One region of the Plantactinospora sp. BC1 genome, then DNA from elsewhere that is predicted to be linked to it. Evidence: predicted binding sites of a transcription regulator. Region 1 holds the regulator's gene; the other holds the start of a gene.
What was found. The regulator HrcA, encoded in region 1, represses chaperone genes, less so after heat shock. The targets are predictions, from matches to a motif close to GGTTNGCACNCTCNNNNNGAGNGTGCNAACC.

Region 1 (5,491 bases):
CGTACCCGTCGACGGGGCGCTGCCCGCCGCCGCCCTGGCCACGGTGGGTGACCGCGGCTTCGGCGTCTACGTCCACGTGCCGTTCTGCGCCAGCCGCTGCGGCTACTGCGACTTCAACACGTACACCGCGACCGAACTCGGCGGTTCGGCGGGCCGGGACGGCTACGCCGACCAGGTACTCGCCGAACTGCGCCTGGCCGACCGGGTGCTGGCCGACCGGCCGCCGACCCGGGTCGACACGGTCTTCGTCGGCGGCGGTACCCCCACCCTGCTGCCCCCGGACGACCTGGCCCGGATCCTGGACGGCATCGACCGGACCTGGGGACTTGCCGCCGACGCCGAGGTCAGCACGGAGGCGAACCCGGAGTCGGTGACCCGGGAGTCGCTCAAGGCGCTCCGGGCGGCGGGCTACACCCGGATCTCCCTGGGCATGCAGTCGGCCGCCCAGCCGGTGCTGGCGATCCTCGACCGCCGGCACACCGCCGGCCGGGCCACCGAGGCCGCGCAGGAGGCCCGGGAGGTCGGCTTCGACCACGTCAACCTGGACCTGATCTACGGAACGCCGGGGGAGCGGGCCGAGGACTTCGCGGCGTCGCTTCGGGCGGTGCTGGCCGCCGGGGTCGACCACGTCAGCGCGTACGCCCTGATCGTCGAGGATGGCACCCGGCTGGCCGCCCGGATGCGGCGCGGCGAGCTGGCGTACCCGGACGACGACGTGGCGGCGGACCGCTACCTGGCCGCCGAGGCGGCGCTCTCGGCGGCGGGTTTCTCCTGGTACGAGGTCTCCAACTGGGCCCGTACGCCGGCCGCGGCCTGCCGGCACAACCTGCTCTACTGGACCGGCGGCGACTGGTGGGGCCTCGGCCCCGGCGCGCACAGCCACGTCGGCGGGGTCCGCTGGTGGAACGTCAAGCACCCGTCGAGTTACGCGGCCCGGCTGGCGGCGGGGCACTCCCCGGGGCAGGCCCGGGAGGTGCTCTCGGCCGAGGAGCGGCGGACGGAGGAGGTGCTGCTCGGGCTCCGGCTCGCCGCCGGGCTGCCGCTGTCGGTCCTCGACGACGCCGGTCGGGCGGCTGCGGCCGGAGCCTGCCGGACCGGTCTGCTGGACGGGGCGGCGTACGACGCGGGGCGGGCCGTGCTCACCCTGCGCGGCCGGCTGCTGGCCGACGCGGTGGTCCGGGACCTGCTGCCCTGATCCGACCCGTTTCGACCCCGGACGGCGCGACGGCCCGCGCCGGAGCCGGCGCGGGCCGTCGCGGAGACGGTTCGGACGTTACTTGATCATGCGGATGGTCATCGGGTACCGGTACAGCACGCCCTCGTTGGCCTTCATGCCGGCGATGACCGAGAAGATCAGCACGATCACCCAGGCGATCAACGGCAGGAAGAACAGCACGATGGTGCAGGTCCCGACGATCAGCGAGACGATCGAGATGATGCCCCAGGTGATCTGGAAGTTGAGCGCCTCGACCGCGTGCGCGCGTACGGTCGGCGACTCGTTGCCCTTGGCGAGCAGCGCGACCAGCGAGGCGATGAAGCCGACCACGATGCCGCCGAAGTGCGCGATCAGGGCCCAGGTCTTCTCGTCGCTGTTGGCGTAGCCGGACGGTGCCGGGGCGCCGTACGGGTTGCCCGGCGGCGGGTAGCCACCCGGCGGCGGGTAGCCGGCGCCCGGGTACCCACCCGGGGGCTGACCGCCGGGGGGCGGGTAGCCGCCACCGGGAGGTGGGTAACCGCCGGCCGGCGGGTAACCGCCGCCGGGCGGGGGATAACCGCCACCGGAGGTCGGATAGGTCCCGCCACCTGACGTCGGGTACGTCCCGCCACCGGAGGTCGGGTACGTCCCCGCGCCCGAGGTCGGGTACGTCCCGCCGCCCGAGGTCGGCGGGGGCGTGCCGGGCGCACCGTACTGCGGTGCGGCGGGCGGGGGGTACCCCTCGCCTGGTGTCGGGTATTGGCCCGGATTCATCGGGGTGGTCGGGTCCTGGGGCGGACCGCCGTATTCTCCGGGAGGGCGAGGCGGTTCAGTCATGGAGGTCACGGTAGGACTCCCGATCAACCAGCGCCAGCCGCCCCCCGAATCGAATCTGGACAATGGCCGACCGTACCTGCTAGGTCCACCGGGGTAGGGTGTGCTGGCAAGCCTGTTGTCCAGGTTCGGATATCCCCTCCAAACGATCATCGCGCCGGGTACGCCTTGGTCGTAGACTGGCACTCGCTACAGTCGAGTGCCAGGGCGGACCTGGCCCGACCGTCGTGGTCGCCCCGGTCGTTTCGCCCAGCCGGGGCCGGGACGTCGCAGGGAGGTGAGGATGGGTCTCGACGACCGCAAGCTCGACGTGCTGCGCGCGATCGTGGAGGACTACGTCGCCACCCAGGAGCCGGTCGGCAGCAAGGCCCTGGTCGAGCGGCACCAACTCGGGGTCTCCCCGGCCACCGTCCGCAACGACATGGCCGTGCTGGAGGAGGAGGGCTACATCCGGCAGCCGCACACCAGCGCCGGCCGGGTGCCCACCGACCGTGGTTACCGGCTCTTCGTGGACCGGCTCTCCCGGGTCAAGCCGCTCACCCCGGCCGAGCGCCGGGCGATCGAGCGTTTCATGGTCGGCGCGGTGGACCTCGACGACGTGGTGCACCGTACGGTCCGGCTGCTCGCCCAGCTCACCCGGCAGGTGGCCGTGGTGCAGTACCCGAGCCTGGCCCGCTCCGCCGTCCGGCACCTGGAACTGGTGCCGATCTCCACCACCCGGCTGATGCTGGTCATGATCGCCGACACCGGTCGGGTGGAGCAGCGGCTGGTCGAGCTGCCCATCCCGATCAGCGCCGACGACGTGACGGACCTGCGCCGGCTGGTCAACGAGCGGCTCGTCGGCAAGAAGCTGGCCGACACCCCGCCGCTGGTCCAGGCGCTGGTCGAGGAGGTGCCTCCGGGGCTCCGCCCGGCGATGACCACGCTCGCCACGGTGCTGCTGGAGACCCTGGTCGAGCGGCACGAGGAGCGGATCGTGATGGCCGGCACCGCCAACCTGACCCGGGGCGGACTGCTCGACTTCCAGGGTTCACTGCGACCGATTCTCGAGGCACTCGAGGAGGAGGTCGTTCTGCTCAAGCTGATCGGCGAGGTGGAGCCGAACACCCTCCAGGTGCGCATCGGCGACGAGAACGAGATCGACAATCTGCGGGCCACCTCGGTGGTCAGCACCGGATACGGTCCGGGTACGACCATCGTCGGCGGACTCGGCGTGTTGGGGCCCACTCGGATGGACTACCCGGGCACCATCGCCACGGTGCGGGCCGTGGCACGCTACGTCGGCGACGTGCTGGCGCAGAACTGACCACCAAGCTCACCCCTGACGACCGGCGGACGGTAACGCGAGACAGACATGAGGACACGGAACGCAGTGGCCAAGGACTACTACGGGATTCTCGGCGTCAGCCGGGACGCCTCCGACGACGACATCAAGCGCGCCTACCGCAAGTTGGCGCGGCAGTACCACCCGGACGTTAATCCGGATCCGGAGGCACACGAGAAGTTCAAGGACATCAACGCCGCGTACGAAGTCCTCTCGGACGACCAGAAGCGGCAGATCGTCGACCTCGGTGGCGACCCGCTGGCTCCCGGTGGCGGCCCCGGTGCCGGCCCGGGCGGTGCCGGTGGGCCGTTCGTCGGCTTCCAGGACATCATGGACGCCTTCTTCGGTGCGGCGGGTGGTTCCCGGGGGCCGCGCCCCCGTACCCGGCCGGGTGCCGACGCCATCCTGCGGCTCGAGCTCGACCTGCACGAGACGGCCTTCGGGGTCGAGGCGCCGATCGCGGTGGACACCGCCGTGCTCTGCACCACCTGCACGGGGGCCGGCACGGCGCCCGGCACCCACCTGGCGACCTGCGAGGCGTGCGGCGGGCGGGGCGAGGTGCAGTCGGTCCAGCGCACCTTCCTCGGCCAGGTAGTCTCGTCCCGGCCGTGCACCGTCTGCCAGGGGTACGGCACGGTCATCCCGCACCCCTGCCCGACCTGCGCCGGGGACGGCCGGGTGCGTACCCGTCGCTCGCTGACCGTCAAGATCCCGGCCGGCGTCGAGGACGGCATGCGGATCCGGCTGGCCCAGCAGGGCGAGGTCGGCCCCGGCGGCGGTACGGCCGGCGACCTCTACGTCGAGATCCACGAGCGGCCGCACGACGTCTACTCCCGCAAGGGCGACGACCTGCACTGCCGGGTCACCGTGCCGATGACCGCCGCCGCACTCGGTACCCGGCTGACCATCAAGACGCTGGACAGCGAGGAGCCGGTCGACGTCAAGCCGGGCACCCAGCCGGGCTCGACGCTGCGGCTGCGCGCCCGGGGAGTGCCACACCTGCGCGGTACCGGCCGGGGCGACCTCTACGTGCACCTCGACGTGCGTACCCCGACCAAGCTCGACGCCGAGCAGGAGCGGATGCTGCGCGAGTTCGCCAAGACCCGGGGCGAGGAGGTCGCCGAGCTGACCAAGCAGGGCGGCTTCTTCTCCCGGATGCGCGACGCCTTCAACGGCCACGCCTGACGGCCACGCCTGACGGCCACGCCTGACGGTCACGCCTGATTGGCGCGTCGTCCGGCCGGCGAGCCGTGCCGGCCGGACGACCCGCTAACCTGCTCGCCGTGAGCGCGCCGCTGTTCCTGGTCGAGTCGTTGCCGCCGGACGACTCCGTCACGCTGGACGGTCCGGAGGGGCATCACGCGGCGACCGTGCAGCGGCTGCGTACCGGCGAGGAGCTGCTGCTCGCCGACGGACGCGGCGGCACCCTGACCGCCGTGGTCACCGCCGTCGGACGGGGCACCCTGACCGCCGCGGTCACCTCCCGGCGGTACGTCGACCCGCCCGACCCGAGGCTGGTGGTGGTGCAGGGCATCGCCAAGGGCGACCGGGCCGAGCTGGCCGTGCAGGCGATGACCGAGGTCGGGGTGGACGAGATCGTGCCCTGGGCGGCGGAGCGTTCGGTGGCGCAGTGGCGCGGCGACCGGGGCGCCCGGGCCCGGGACCGCTGGGCGGCGACCGCCCGTGAGGCGGCCAAGCAGGCCCGCCGCGCCTGGCTGCCGACGGTCGCCGGCTCGGCGCAGGCGCCGGACGAGTCGACCCGGGCGGTGGCCCGGCGGGTCGCCGAGGCGGCGGCCGGTTTCGTGCTGCACGAGGAGGCGCGGGCGCGGCTCGGCACCGCCGACCTGCCGCCCTCCGGCGACATCGTGCTGGTGGTCGGTCCCGAGGGAGGCGTGTCGCCGGCCGAGCTGGCGACGCTCACCTCGGCGGGTGCCGTACCGGTCCGGCTCGGCCCGGAGGTGCTGCGTACCTCGACCGCCGGCGTAGCCGCCCTCGCCGTACTGTCGACCCGGCTCGGCCGGTGGTGACCCGCAGTTCAAGATTCTTGTAGATCTGTGGTCAGCTCCGAACCACAGATCTACAAGAATCTTGCGGGAAGGGGTGGGTCAGCGGTCGAGGGTGGTGGACTGGCGAACGTC
Region 2 (5,491 bases), 4.0 Mb from region 1:
GGCTCCCGTCGGGAGCGGTAGCAAGGAGGCGTCGGTGTTCAGGGAAGTCATGGGTCTCCCCGCACACGCGTTGCTGGTGCACGCGGCCGTCGTCTTCGTGCCGCTGCTCGCGCTGGTCTCCACCGGGTACGCCGTGCTGCCCCGGTTCCGCAACCGGCTCGACTGGGCGGCGGCGGTGTTGGCGGTGGCCGCGCCGGTCGCCGCCTTCTTCGCGGTGCAGTCCGGTGAGGAACTCCAGGAGGTACTGACCGCCAAGGGTTACGGCCCGGAGATCCTGCAGAAGGTGGTGGAGCACCAGGGGTACGGCGAACTGACCCTCTGGTGGAGTCTCGCCCTCGGCGTGGTGACGCTGGTGCTGCTGGTGGTGACCAGCCCCCGGTTCACCCGGGAGCGGTCCCTGCCGGTCTGGCTCAACCTGCTGCTCGGCGCGGTCGTGGTGGTGCTCGCCGCGCTCAACGTCTGGTACGTCTACCTCACCGGGGACACCGGCGCCGAGGCGGTCTGGCAGGGCGTCCTCTAGCGGGGCGTGCTGCGGTCCCGGCCGCCGGTCGTCAGAAGAGGGCCCGGGAGCAGAGCAGGCACATCAGCACCAGTACCACCGCGCCGCCGACCATGCCGACGCCGTAGGTCAGCGTCCGTGCGCTCCCCTCCTCGGCGTCCAGCGCGGCATGGTCCTGGCCCGGCAGTGGCCGTGGCGGCGCCGGCTGTACGTGCAGCGGTGGGCGCCAGCCCGGCGGCGGGGTGATGCTCGGCGGTGGGCCGGGATAGTGGATCTCGGGTACCGGTGGCGGCGCCGGGGACCCTGCCGCGGACTCCGGGGCGTCGGCGGGCGGTCCGGTGGGTCGACGCCAGAAGGCGTCATCGGCGGAGTTCCCGCTCTGCGTCGTCACGCTGTCCGACGCTACCAACCTGAGCCCTCCGCGGCCCCTCGCCGGCGGTCACCGACGGGGCTGGCGACCCGGCCTCCCGGGTACGCTTGCCGGGTGTCCGGGACGGAGCAGCAGCACAGCACGAGCGGCGGGCGGGACGACGAGCGGCCGGTCAGGTCGACCGGTGACCGTCGGATGCCGCCGGAGCAGTCGGTGGACGACACCGACCGGGGCTGGGGCGAGCGGCCGGACTCCAACGACGAGCGGCTACTCGCCGATCGGCCACCGCACTGGGGCTGACCGCCTGCCCCCTCCGGCACCCGTCGACGGGCTCCGGTCGCGACGCGGCTACGAGCGAACGATGATCGCGAAGCGGGTGGATTCCGGCATCCCGACCGCCCGGTGGGCCTGGTCGGGGCGGAGCGCCAGGTAGATGGCGCTGGCCGCGCCGTCGGTCTGGCCCGGCCCGAGTACGTCGAGTACCAGCACCCGGGTGGCCAGTACGGTCGGCTTCGGGGACCGGCCCGCCTGGTCGCCGCCGGGCGCCGCGAGGAGATCCACCCGGGCTCCCGGCCGGGCCACGGTCAGCGCCGCCGGTTCGGCGAGCCGGATCGGCACCCCCACGGTCCCCTCCGGCACCGGCACCCCGCTCGGCGCTGCCGGCGCACCCGGCGACCCGCCGGGTCGTGCCGCCGGCCCGCTCCCCGCCGGGCTCGCCCCGGCCGGCCCGTCGGACCCCGTGCCGACGACCGGCGCAGCGGACCGGGACGGACCGACCTCGCCCCCGGTGGGGCCGGCCGACGGCGCGGGACAGGTCGAGGTCGGCTCGCGCAGGTAGAGCGCACCGAGCGCGAGCGTCACCAGGGCGACCACCAGCAGCCAGCGCAGTATCGAGCCGGCGCCGGGGCGTGCCCAGCGGGCCGGGCTCAGCGTGCCGTCCCGACGGGTGGGCGTACGGTCGAGCGCCACGGCGAACCTCCCTCGCCCGGCGACGCCAGCGAGGTCGGCGCCGTCCGGTGCGCAGCAGGCTAGGCGAGGTCGGCCCGGGGAGGCGGCGGATAACTCACAGCCTGTGGATAACTCGGAGGGCTGTGGATAACTCGTCGGAGCGCGACGGCGACGTCGACCCCCGACGGGTCGGGCGAGGGCGGCAGGTCGGCGGCCGTCAGGTCGAGCTGGTCGAGGAGGAGGAGGCCGCCTTCGGCTTGCTGGCGGACCCGCTCGACGCGCCGTTGGCCGAGCCGGAGGCTCCGCCGCTGCCGGACGTGCCGGACGTGCCGCCGCCGGTCGAACCCGAGTCGCCGCCGGAGCCGGTCTTCGCGGAGTCGCTCTTCGACGAGTCGGACTTGCTCGCCGCGGCGCCGCCACCCTCCGAACCGTTGCTCCGGGAGTCGGTCCGATAGAAGCCGGAGCCCTTGAAGACGATGCCGACGGAGTTGAAGAGCTTGCGCAGGCGACCCTCGCACGCCGGGCACTCGGTCAACGGCTCGTCGGTGAAGGACTGCACCGCCTCGAGCTGGTGGCCGCACTCGGTGCAGGCGTACTGGTAGGTGGGCACGTTCCCCTCCGGATCTTGCAGCCTGTTGGCACTCGACGTATCCGAGTGCCAATGGTGCGGCATCGTACCCGTTTTCGTCCAGCCGAAGTGTCCAGGCCGACGCCGGGCGGGACTCCGACCGGCCGCCCGGCAACGCGAGCAGCGGGAGCCGTCAACCGGGCCCCACGTGCTGGAACCCGCCGGAAGGGGTGATCACGGCGCGTACCGGACGGTCATGATCCATCGCCGGCACCGAGTCGACCAGCTCGCCGTCGTGCAACAGCGCCACGGTGAGAGCGCCGGGCGCGACCCGGGCCAGGGCGCGGTCGTACGAGCCGCCGCCGCGACCGAGCCGGAGACCGCGCCGGTCGACCGCCACCGCCGGTACGACGACCAGCCCGGCGGAGCCGATCGCACCCGGACCGAGCCGGTCGGTACGGGGCTCCCGCAGCCCCCGACCGGCCGCGACCAGTGAACCCGGTCCGGCGTACGGCGCCCAGTCCAGGTCGAGGTCCGGGCGGAGTACCGGCAGCAGGAGTCGCCCGGCCGGTCCCAGCGCGGCGACCAACTCGTCCGGCAACCCGGCCCCGCCCGGCTCGCTCCCGACCGGCACGTAACCGGTGATCAGGCGTGGTCGTACCCGCTGGACCAGGGCGCGCAGCTCGGCCCGGAGGCGCTCGGCGGCGGCCAGCCGGGCCGGAGCCGACAGCGCCCGGCGCCGGGCCAGCACGGTGGTCCGGAGCGCGATCTTGCGCGGACCGACACCTTCATCCGAAAAATCCGGCACGTAACACTCCCGGGGCCAGGCCGGTTAACCAATGCGGTTGGGTCAGCATCGCAGCATCGGGTGCCGAGCTTCCGGGGGGATGAGTGACGCTGCGCGGACGGTTGACCACAGCTTTCCTCGCCGTCGTGCTCGGGCCGGTGCTGCTCGGCGCGCTCTCCGTCGCCGGTACGGTCGCCACGGCAAGCCGTCACCAGGCCGAACACCGGCTCAACCTCGCCGCCGAAGCCGTCCGTACGTCGGTCGGCGCGCTCTGTCGACAGTTGCACGCCACGGCCGGCGCGCTGGCCGTACTCGCCGATCCGACCAGCCGGACCGGCGCGGCTGGCGAGGTGGTGACCCGGGGGCTGGCGGACGCGGTCGTGATCCTCGGTTCGGCCGACACGGTCGAGTTCGTCACCCCGGCGGCACCCGCCCGCCCCTGGGCCTCCTGCGACGGCGCCGCCGGCACCGGCCCGGCACCCCGTGCCCTGGCGGCCCGGGTCGAACTCCGGGACGGCTCGGGAGCGGTGACCGGCGCGGTCTGGACCGCACAGGCCCTCGACGCGGCGTTCGTCCGCCGGCTCGCCAGCGCCAGCGGAACGGCGGTGACGCTGCTGCGCGAGGTGCCCGCGCCGGCCGTGACCTCCCCGGGGCCGTCGCCGTCGGGCCCGGTCCCCGAACCGGATCCCGTCCCCGAACCGGACCCCGTCCCCGAACCGGGGCTCGCGTTTCCGGTGCCCGGACCCGTCGGCAGTGCCGCGCCGCACACCGTCGCCTCGTCGGTCTCCTCGTCGGCCGGTTCCTCGGCCGGTTCGTCCGCCGGAACCGCGGTGCCCGGCGGCGCAGTTCCGGACGCCGGACCGCAGGGGGCCGAGTCACCGAGTACCGAGTCGACCGGTTCCCGGGCGGCCGTGCTCGCCGCCGCCCGGCGGATCTCCGGGGACAAGGTCGTCCAGGCGAACGGGGGCCGGTACGTCCGGCGGGTCGGTCCGGCACCCGGTCAGCCGCTGCCGCTGGTGCTGTCGGTACCCCGGGACCCGCCGATGACCCGGTACGGACCCCTGGCGATCGTCGTACTCCTCGCCGGGGTGTTCGCGGTGCTCGCCGCCGGCCGGCTGGCCCGGTCGACCACCCGGCCACTGGCCGAACTGGCCCGCGCCGCCGACCGGGTCGCCGAGGGTGACCTGGCGACCCGGGTACCGGTCCGGTCGCCGGACGAGGTCGGCCGGCTCGCCGACAGCTTCAACCGGATGACCCGGGAGGCGGAGTCCTACCTCCGGGCGCTGGTGGTCAGTCGGCACCAGCTGCGCGAGCAGCTCGCCGTGCTCGGCGACACCCTGGCCAGCTCGCACGACCTGCACCGGATCTTCGAGTTGCTGCTCCGGGCCGCGATGGCGGCGACCGGGGCCCGGGCCGGCGTGGTGCTGCTGCTCGACCCGAGGACGGGAGTCCTGGTCAGCCAGTGCACCGAGGGTCTCGACCGACGCGGTGTCGGGCTCGGCCCACCGGCATCGGCGGCCGGCTACGGGGTGGCGTCGTCCGGCAGCGGGGCGGCGTCGTCCGGCAGCGGGGCGGCGTCGTCCGGCACACCCGTCCCCGGGGGCCCGGCGGACGCCGGGACAGCCGGCCCGGCCGACGGCGGGACAGTCGGCGCCGGGGCCGGCGGGGCGGCGGTTCCGCCGGGCGGCGGGGCATCCGGTCCGGGGCCCAGTCGGGGGAGCGGGTCGGTGGGCGCGGACCGGGGCCGACCGGCCGACGAACGGCGGCGGCACGGCGATCCACCGGCGCTGCGGGTACCGCTCGGCAAGGGACTGCTCGGCACCGTCGTGGCCACCGGTGAGCCGCGCCGGGGCCGGCTGGACCGGGACGGTCCGCGTCTCTACGGCCGCGAGCCGCGCTGCCGGACCTACGTCGCGGTGCCGCTGCCGTCCTCCGGTACCGCCGGTCAGACGGGGTATCCGGGGGCGGAGCCGGGGACCGGTACCCCGCCGCTGCGCCCGGCGACCGCCGCCGGCTGGCCGGGTACCGGTGCCGAGCCGGGTACCGCCCGTCCGGGGCTGACGTTCGGGGTGGGACGGGTGCCGGTCGGCGGGCGTACCCCGGTCGGCGTACTGGCCCTCTACGACCGGCTCGGCGCGGACGAGTTCGACGACGTCGACCTGGTCACCCTGGGTACCTTCGCCGACCACGCGGCGGTGGCGGTGGAGAACATCCGGATGCACGAGGAGGCGCAGCGGCTCTCCCTGACCGACCCGCTGACCGGGCTCTGGAACTACCGCTACCTCAAGGAGTCGATCCGGCGGGAGATCGAACGGGCCA

Region 2: C6361_RS12115 (FmdB family zinc ribbon protein) is a predicted target of HrcA. The motif match lies at 2,451-2,481, and genes of this name have one in related genera.

Annotation. Positions count from the first base shown of each region.
Region 1 is NZ_CP028158.1:7,208,956-7,214,446, reverse strand. It holds gene hemW (radical SAM family heme chaperone HemW) at 1-1,195, shown strand, start outside; gene C6361_RS31665 (DUF4870 domain-containing protein) at 1,274-2,032, opposite strand; gene hrcA (heat-inducible transcriptional repressor HrcA) at 2,313-3,335, shown strand; gene dnaJ (molecular chaperone DnaJ) at 3,402-4,538, shown strand; gene C6361_RS31650 (16S rRNA (uracil(1498)-N(3))-methyltransferase) at 4,637-5,380, shown strand; gene C6361_RS31645 (glycoside hydrolase family 3 C-terminal domain-containing protein) at 5,459-5,491, opposite strand, start outside.
Region 2 is NZ_CP028158.1:2,826,150-2,831,640, forward strand. It holds gene C6361_RS12095 (DUF2231 domain-containing protein) at 35-520, shown strand; gene C6361_RS12100 (hypothetical protein) at 552-890, opposite strand; gene C6361_RS12105 (hypothetical protein) at 984-1,169, shown strand; gene C6361_RS37580 (flagellar biosynthesis protein FlgA) at 1,218-1,838, opposite strand; gene C6361_RS12115 (FmdB family zinc ribbon protein) at 2,035-2,427, opposite strand; gene C6361_RS12120 (5-formyltetrahydrofolate cyclo-ligase) at 2,579-3,193, opposite strand; gene C6361_RS38140 (diguanylate cyclase) at 3,277-5,491, shown strand, end outside.